One region of the Bradyrhizobium sp. MI1.4 genome, then DNA from elsewhere that is predicted to be linked to it. Evidence: riboswitches for the same ligand, from Rfam matches in the RefSeq annotation. Region 1 holds a riboswitch; the other holds the start of a gene.
What was found. Region 1 has a riboswitch for S-adenosylmethionine ahead of metX (homoserine O-acetyltransferase MetX). Riboswitches for the same ligand answer to the same signal wherever they lie in the genome.
Positions count from the first base shown of each region.

Region 2: linked by a shared signal. The riboswitch ahead of AC0L23_RS32800 (O-succinylhomoserine sulfhydrylase) and the one ahead of metX (homoserine O-acetyltransferase MetX) in region 1 are both predicted to bind S-adenosylmethionine.

Region 1 covers NZ_JBVVPP010000006.1:23,235-27,647, forward strand. The annotation lists gene metW (methionine biosynthesis protein MetW) at 1-421, opposite strand, end outside; gene metX (homoserine O-acetyltransferase MetX) at 437-1,639, opposite strand; SAM riboswitch at 1,730-1,809, opposite strand; gene AC0L23_RS08830 (chorismate mutase) at 2,014-2,862, shown strand; gene hisC (histidinol-phosphate transaminase) at 2,897-3,991, shown strand; gene AC0L23_RS08840 (prephenate/arogenate dehydrogenase family protein) at 3,988-4,413, shown strand, end outside.
Region 2 covers NZ_JBVVPP010000051.1:21,830-26,242, reverse strand. The annotation lists gene AC0L23_RS32815 (hypothetical protein) at 1-535, opposite strand, end outside; gene AC0L23_RS32810 (PAS domain-containing protein) at 640-1,068, opposite strand; gene AC0L23_RS32805 (2'-deoxycytidine 5'-triphosphate deaminase) at 1,241-2,377, opposite strand; SAM riboswitch at 2,458-2,537, shown strand; gene AC0L23_RS32800 (O-succinylhomoserine sulfhydrylase) at 2,608-3,804, shown strand; gene AC0L23_RS32795 (SGNH/GDSL hydrolase family protein) at 3,919-4,413, opposite strand, start outside.

The DNA of each region.
Region 1 (4,413 bases):
GGAGCTGGAGCCGCATCTTCCAGAAGCCGAAATTCGGGAACGACACGATGGCGCGGCGGCCGATGCGCAGCAAATTCTCCAGCACCACTTTCGGCTGCCGCGTCGCCTGCAACGTCTGCGACAGGATCACGTAGTCGAAGGCGTCATCCGGATAATTCACGAGGTCGGTGTCGGCATCGCCCTGCACCACCGCAAGACCCTTGGCGACGCAGCGGTTGACGCCCTCGCGCGACAGCTCGATGCCGCGGCCGTCGACGCCGCGGGTTTCCAGCAGTTGGAGCAGGTCGCCCTCGCCGCAGCCGACGTCGAGCACCTTCGAGCCCGGCTTGACCATCTCGGCCACCAGCACATGGTCCGCGCGAAAATCACCGGGTTGCCCGGCCACAACGCCGCCGAGCGGCAACGTTTCCTGTACAGACATGCCTAGTCGTCCTTGTTAAGCATTCCTGGCGGTAAGCCCGCGCGCCTTGCCCGCCGATTGCAGGAAGGCACGGGCGATGTCGAAGAACTCGGGCACGTCGAGCAGGAACGCGTCGTGACCGCGATCGGTCTCGATTTCGGCGAACGACACCCGCGCGCTCGACGCATTCAGCGCGTGCACCAGCGCGCGCGATTCCGAGGTCGGGAACAGCCAGTCGCTGGTGAAGGAGACCACGCAGAAGCGGGTCTGGATTCCCGCGAACGCCTTCGCCAGCACGCCACCATGGTCGGCGGCGATGTCGAAATAGTCCATCGCGCGGGTCAGATAGAGATAGGAGTTGGCGTCGAAGCGCTCGACGAAGGACGAGCCCTGGTAGCGCAGATACGACTCAACCTGGAAGTCGGCGTCGAAAGAGAAAGTCGGCAGCTCGCGGTCCTGCATGCGCCGCCCGAATTTTCGATGCAGCGCGGCGTCGGAGAGATAGGTGATGTGCGCCGCCATCCGGGCGACAGCGAGGCCACGATGCGGATGGATGCCTCGATCGGCATAGCCGCCATGGTGCCAGTCGGGGTCGGCCATCACCGCCTGGCGGCCAAGCTCGTGGAACGCGATGTTCTGCGCCGAGTGTCGTGTCGAGCAGGCAATCGCCAGCGCGGAGAACACGCGACTCGGATACGCCGCAGTCCATTGCAGCACTTGCATGCCGCCCATCGAGCCGCCGACGACCGCGAACAGCGTGTCGATGCCGAGCCGGTCGATCAGCATCGCCTGCGCGCGCACCATGTCGGGGATGGTGATGACGGGGAAATCGAGCCCCCAAACCTTGCCGGTCGCGGGATTGATCGAGGCCGGGCCGGTCGAGCCCATGCAGCCGCCGATCACGTTGGAGCAGATGATAAAATATTCGTTGGGATCGAGCGGCCGGCCGGGGCCGACCAAGGTCTCCCACCAGCCGGGCTTGCCGGTGACAGGGTGCACGTTGGCGACGTGCTGGTCGCCGGTCAGCGCATGGCAGATCAGGATCGCGTTGGAGCGATCGGCATTCAGCTCGCCGTAGGTCTGGTAGGCGATCTGGAACGGGCTGAGATCGACCCCGCAGTCGAGCCGCAGCGGCTGCTCCGAGCCGAACTGCGCGACGTGCGAACTCGGATGATCCACCTCGTGCGACCGCTCGTCGGCGGTGATCGCGGGACTCGGAATGGACTGGACGCCAACCATCTGACCATCGACCTCGTTTGCGATCGTAGAAGTGACCGCATTGACATCAGGCCATGAAAAACCCGGCCTGAACGATAGGTTCGGCCGGGATCGAAAGCGTCCCCGGCCTGTTTAGCGAGTTTTTTAACGTGGCTGCAAGCCGGCCGGCTCAAATGACCACGGAACGGGTAAAAACTACCGTCTTGGACGGTTTTCGTCAAGTCACGGCCCGGATCAACCAAATTCGCCTGTCGCGCCACGGGCGGAAAGGGCCCGATTTCTCTTTGCATTTCTCTTTGCTTTCGCAGCCCCGACTGCCTAATCAGGATATCCATCACAGCGGTGACGGCTCGACTGATCCGCATTGGAACGCCTCTCAGCAGCACCCGTCAGACATGTCCCAACGTCCGCCCGCGCCACCATCACTCCAGGAATTGCGTAAGGAGATCGACGCGATCGACGAAGGCATGCATCGCCTGCTGATGCAACGCGGCGACATCATCGACCGCCTGATCCAGGTGAAGCAGACCCAGGAGGTCGGCTCGGCGTTCCGCCCGGCACGCGAGGCCTCCATGATGCGCGACCTCGTGCAGCGTCATCGCGGCATCCTGCCGCTCGACACCGTCGAGAGCATCTGGCGCGTCATCATCGCGACCTTCACCTATGTCCAGGCCCCGTTCTCGGTCCACGCCGACATCTCGGCGAGCGAGCCGGCCATGCGCGATTCCGCGCGATTCCATTTCGGCTTCACCGTGCCTTACGTCGCGCATTTCAGCGCGCAGGCGGCGGTCGAGGCCGTCGCGAAGTCCAAGGGCGACCTGGCGCTGGTCTCGGCGACCTCCAGCCGCACACCATGGTGGCTGGAGCTGGAAGAAGCCGGCGCGCCAAAGATCATCGCGCGGCTGCCCTTCGTCGAGCGCGCCGACCATCCGGCGGCGTTGCCCGTGTTCGCGGTCTCGCGCGTCGCCGACAGCGCGCTGGTGACGGAGGTCGAGACCTTCAGCGTGCGCGTCTCTGGGTGGAATGCGGAGGTCGCGCGCGCCCTGTCGCCGCTCGCCGAGATCGTGGCGGTGCCCGACACCGCCTTCGACGGCGCCGCGCTGCTGGTCTCGGTCACCGCGACAAGCAGCATCGACAAGATCAAGGCTGCCCTGATCGAAGCGGGGGCCTCGGTGCGCTCCACGGCCCTCGTCGGCAGCCACGCAACGCGCTATACGGTGCCCCCGACCGGGTCGAAATCGTAAGTCGCGAACCGCTTAAGCCAGTCCGGAGTTGAAGATGTCCCGCCCCGTGCCGAATCCCGGCATTCTCGATATTGCGCCCTATACGCCCGGCAAGACCCCGGTGGCAGAGCCCGGCCGCAAGGTGTTCAAGCTCTCGGCCAACGAGACGCCGTTCGGGCCCTCGCCGAAGGCGAGCGAGGCGTTCAAGCAGGTGGCGGATCATCTGGAAGACTATCCGGAAGGAACCTCGCGCGTGCTGCGCGAAGCAATCGGGCGCACCTTCGGGCTCGATCCCAACCGCATCATCTGCGGCGCCGGCTCGGACGAGATCCTCAACCTGCTCGCCCACACCTATCTCAGCCACGGTGACGAGGCGATCTCGACCACGCACGGCTTTCTAGTCTATCCGATCGCGACCATGGCGGTCGGCGCGAAGAATGTCATCGCGGCCGAGAAGAACCTCACCTGCGATGTCGACGCCATCCTCAAGGCGGTGACGCCGAAGACAAAGCTGGTCTGGCTCGCCAACCCCAACAATCCGACCGGCACCTATGTGCCGTTCGACGAGGTCAAGCGCCTGCGCGCCGGCCTGCCCTCGCACGTGCTGCTGGTGCTGGACGCAGCCTATTGCGACTACGTCTCGCGCAACGATTACGAGATGGGGATCGAGCTGGTCGCGACCACCGAAAACACGGTGGTGACCCACACCTTCTCCAAGATCCATGGACTTGCGGCGCTGCGCATCGGCTGGATGTTCGGCCCCGAGCACATCATCGATGCGGTCAACCGCATCCGGGGTCCCTTCAACGTGTCGACGCCGGCCATGTACGCCGCCGTTGCCGCGATCGAGGACACAGCGCACCAGGCCATGTCGAAGCAGTTCACCGAGACCTGGCGCGACTGGCTCGCCGAGGAGATCGGCAAGCTCGGGCTGAAGGTGACGCCGAGCGTCGCCAATTTCGTGCTGATCCACTTCCCGACCGAGGGCAAGACCTCGGACGCAGCCGACGCCTTCCTCACCAAGCGCGGGCTGGTGCTGCGCGGCTTGAAGAACTACGGCCTGCCGCATTCGCTACGCATGACCATCGGCACCGAGGAGGCCAACCGCCTCGTCGTCGAGGGCCTGCGCGACTTCATGGCCGGACGATGAGCGCGACCCCGCACTTCCAGCGCGTTGCGCTGATCGGCTTCGGCCTGATCGGGGGCTCGATCGCACGCGCCGCGAAGCTCCAGGGCCTGGCTTCCGAGATCGTCACCACCGCGCGCTCGGAGAAGACGCGCGCACGCGTGATGGAGCTCGGCATCGTCGATCAGGTCGTCGCGACCAATGCGGAAGCCGTGAAGGACGCCGATCTCGTCATCCTCTGCATTCCCGTCGGCGCCTGCGGCCCGGTGGCGCAGGAGATCTCCGCGCATCTCAAACCCGGCGCGATCATCTCCGACGTCGGCTCGGTCAAGGGCGCCATCGTCAGGGATATGGCGCCGCACCTGCCGGAAGGCGTCCATTTCGTGCCGGCGCATCCCGTCGCAGGCACCGAGCATTCGGGTCCCGATTCCGGCTTCGCCGAGCTC
Region 2 (4,413 bases), on a different contig from region 1:
ACACGAGGCGCTGGTCGAGTTCGAGGGGCTGGTCATATTGATAATAGTAGCCTTCGAGCCCGTCCTGGCCGTCGACGCTCTGCTTCGTGCAGACGAACCCCAATCTGGTATCGCCGAGCGCCACGCCGTTGTTGGCGTGCCAGCCGCGCAGCATCGCGCGCGAGACTTCGCCCGGCACGCCGCAGATGGCAGTGCCTTTCCATATCCAGCGCGGCGGCGGATAGCGTATCCAGGCTTTGCGGTCGCTCTCATACATGTATTCGACGTGCACGCCGCCGATCCAGTTCGAGAGATAGTGATATTGCGCGGCTGCCACGGCGGGCGGCAGATGGCTCAGCCCGAGCTTCTCCAGCCCCGGCAGGAAGCGCTCCTGCTGCTGGCGGCGGAACACGCGAAAGACGAACTCCGCAGCATCTGCCGTGCCGCGACGCGTGACCACGGTGAGGATCAGACCGGTGAAGTAGGCGTGATAGAGATCGGCAACCGCGCGCCAGCGTTTCCATTGAGCTTCCTGCGCGGGGTCTGGTGCGGTCATGTTCGCTCCCGATCGTTGTTCTGATCGAGTGTGTCACTGCATCCGGTGACGGACAAGTTGAGCCGCACGCAGGGAGCCCTGCACGCCGGCGCGCCAATTCCGCATCACGAATTTTGCGCAGGCTTAGTTTGCGAGGCTTTGGCGGCACGCTCGCGCTCGACGCGCTCGGTGACGTCGCGTGCCATCGCCACCGATCCTTGCACCACTCCAGCGGCGTCCCGCACCAGCGCAAAGGTCATCTCGATGTAGAGCTTGCGTCCGTCCTTGTGCAGCGCGCGGGTCAGTGTCGGCTTGCCCGCAAGCTTCATCGCGCCGCTGGCAAGCGCGGCCTCAAAACCTTTCCAGTGCGCGGCGCGCAGATGTTCGGGAATGATCAGGTCGAGATTCTGGCCCAGCGCTTCGTCCGCCGAGAAGCCGAACAGTGCGGACGATGCGCGGTTCCAGCGCATGATCGTGCCGGAGCGATCCGAATAGATCAGCGCGTCGGCGACGTCGTCGAGGATTCTTGCGTCGAGTTCGGATTGATCTGTCATTTCGCCACCTCGGACGTAGATTCACTTCCCATCTTGACACAGATTCGGTGTCATCGCCCGACTTGATCGGGCGATCCAGTATTCCAGAGGCGGATGTGATCGAACCAATAGGCTACGGCGTACTGGATGCCCCGGTCAAGCCGAGGCATGACAGCGGAAGGTGAGGCTATCCCTACACCCGGAAATGCTTGCTCAGCTTCAGGCCCTGCGCCTGGTAGTTCGAGCCGATGCGCTGGCCGTACATCGCGTCGGGGCGGGCCAGCATCTTCTCGTAGACGAGGCGGCCGACGATCTGGCCGTGCTCGAGGATGAACGGCACCTCGCGCGAGCGCACTTCGAGCACGGCGCGCGAGCCTAGCCCGCCGGCGCCGGCATAGCCGAAGCCGGGATCGAAGAATCCGGCATAATGCACGCGGAACTCGCCGACCAGCGGATCGAACGGCACCATCTCCGCGGCGTAATCGGGCGGCACCTGCACCGCCTCTTTCGACGCGAGGATATAGAACTCGCCGGGATCGAGGATCAGGCTGCCGTCGGGACGGGCCGAGATCGGCTCCCAGAAGTCCTCGACGGAATAGCCGGCGCGGCGATCGACGTCGATGACGCCGGTGTGGCGCTTGGCGCGGTAGCCGACGAAGCCGCCGCTCTTCTCGCCGGAGAGATCAACAGAGACGGCGACGCCGCCGGTGAGGTCGGCGTCGTCGATATCGACGAGACGCTCGGTCGCGTGCAGCCCCTCGAGGTCGTCGATGTTGAGGATGGCATCGCCGGTGCGGAAGCGCACCTGGCTCAGGCGCGAGCCCTCGCTGACCAGCACCGGAAACGTCTTCGGGCTGATCTCGGCATAGAGCGGGCCGTGATAGCCGGCACCGATCATGTCGAAGCGGCGGGTGCCGTCGGCGATCACGCGGGTGAAGACGTCGAGCCGGCCGGTCGAGCTCTTCGGGTTGGCGGCCGCGACGATTTCCGGCGGCAGCGCGAGGCTTTCAAGCAGCGGCACGATGTAGACGCAGTTGGTCTCCAGCACCGCGCCGTCGGCGAGGCTGAACTCGTGCAGCTTCAACTCGTCGATGCGCTCGGCGACCGTGGCGCCGGGACCGGGCAGGAAGCTGGCGCGAACGCGATAGGCGATATCGCCAAGACGCAAATCGAGGCTCGCCGGCTGGATCTGGCTTTCGACGAAGTCGTAAGCGGGCAGGATGAGACCGCCCTCCGCCATCGCCGCGATCATGCGGTCGGGCAGGATACCATTGGCGTCGGCGGCGACCGTGAACGTCAACCCGGGGTCCTCATCAGGGATCAAACACATCCCGACATGCGGGAAATATGAGCGTTTTACGGCTATCCGATGGACGTCTTGACGGAAAGGGCATTGCGGAATATGAGCATGACTTATCCCGTGGTGATTTGAGCCGGCCGGCTTGCAGCCACGTTAAATAAGTCGCTAAACAGGCCGGGGACCTCTGTGATCCCGGCCCGTGGAGATATTCCAGGCCGGTTTTTTTGTGACCATTCTCGATGGTCACGTCAGGAGGTCCTATGTCGAAGTCCCCGGCGCCAACCGCCCACTACCGTCCCGAAACTCGCCTGGTTCATTCCGGCACCTTACGCTCGCAATATGGCGAGACGTCGGAGTCGCTGTTCCTGACCCAGGGCTACGTCTACAACAGCGCTGAGGAGTGCGAGGCGCGGTTCAAGGGCGAGGACCCCGGCTTCATCTATTCACGCTACTCCAATCCGACCATCTCGATGTTCGAGCGCCGCATGATCGAGCTCGAAGGCGCCGAAGCGGCACGTTCGGCCGCGACCGGCATGGCCGCGGTGACGACCGCGATCCTGGCGCCGCTCAAGGCCGGCGATCACGTCGTGGCCTCGCGCGCGCTGTTCGGCTCGTGTCTCTACGTCGTGCAGGATTTACTGCCGCGCTACGGCATCGAGACCACGCTGGTCGACGGCCTCGATCTCGACCAGTGGCAGCGCGCCATGAAGCCGAACACCAAGACGTTCTTCCTGGAGAGCCCGACCAATCCGACGCTCGACGTGCTCGACATTCCCGGCATTGCCGAGATCGCGCATAGTGGCGGCGCGCGGCTCGTCGTCGACAACGTGTTCGCCACCCCGATCTGGCAGAGCCCGCTCGCGCTCGGCGCCGACGTCGTGGTCTATTCCGCGACCAAGCACATCGACGGCCAGGGCCGCTGTCTCGGCGGCATCATCCTGTCCTCGGAAGCGTTCATCGCCGAGCACATCCACAATTTCATGCGCCAGACCGGCCCGTCGATCTCGCCGTTCAACGCCTGGGTCCTGCTCAAGGGGCTGGAGACGCTCGCCGTGCGCGTGCGCGCGCAGACCGAGACGGCGGCGCGCATCGCGGACGTGCTGGCGAGCCATCCGAAGATTTCGCGGCTGGTGTTTCCCGGCCGCGCCGATCATCCGCAGGCTGCATTGGTGAAGAAGCAGATGCGCGGCGGCTCGACGCTGGTCGGCCTCGAGGTCAAGGGCGGCAAGCAGGCGGCGTTCCGCGTGCTCAACGAGCTCAAGCTCGCCAAGATCTCGAACAATCTCGGCGACGCCAAGAGCCTCGTCACCCATCCCGCGACCACGACGCATCAGCGTTTGAAGCCGGAGGACCGCGCCGCGCTCGGCATCAGCGAAGGATTCATCCGCTTCTCGGCAGGCCTCGAGCACGCGGACGATCTGATCGAGGATCTGACCGCGGCGCTGGAGAAGGCGTAGCCACGCATTCGACATCGTAGGGTGGGCAAAGCAAGCGTGCCACCATTCACGATCACAGTGCCGCTGGATGGTGGGCACGGCGCGAAGAGCGCGCCTTTGCCCACCCTGCAGCAGCTACATCGGCCGATAGGTCCGCACGTCCGCGGGCACGTTCACGCCGAGCTTGATTTGGCCGACGGAGCGGATGATGTCGTCGCCGAGGAGCTGGGCGAAGCAGGCATAGCCCCAATCGTTCATGTGCAGTCCGTCCGCGATCACGAAACTCTCGACCGGAAGGGATTGCTTCTCGTGCCAGTCGCGCATCACCTCGAAGCGCGGGAAGATACCGACGTGACGGAGCTCGGCGACCTTGCCGAGCAGCTTCACCATCTTGCCGGCGCTCTCGGCGCGCTGGTTGACCGCGGGCGAATATTGCGGATCGACCAGCACGATGTCGGTGCCGCCGGTGGCCTGGATGCGAGCGATGCCGTCCTCGACCAGTTTGGCGGTCTCGCCAGGATCGAGATTGCGCAGCACGGCATTGGTGCCGACCTGCCAGATCACCAGATCCGGATGCACGTCGATCACCTCTTTCTGGAGACGCTTCATCATCTCGGGCGCATCCTCGCC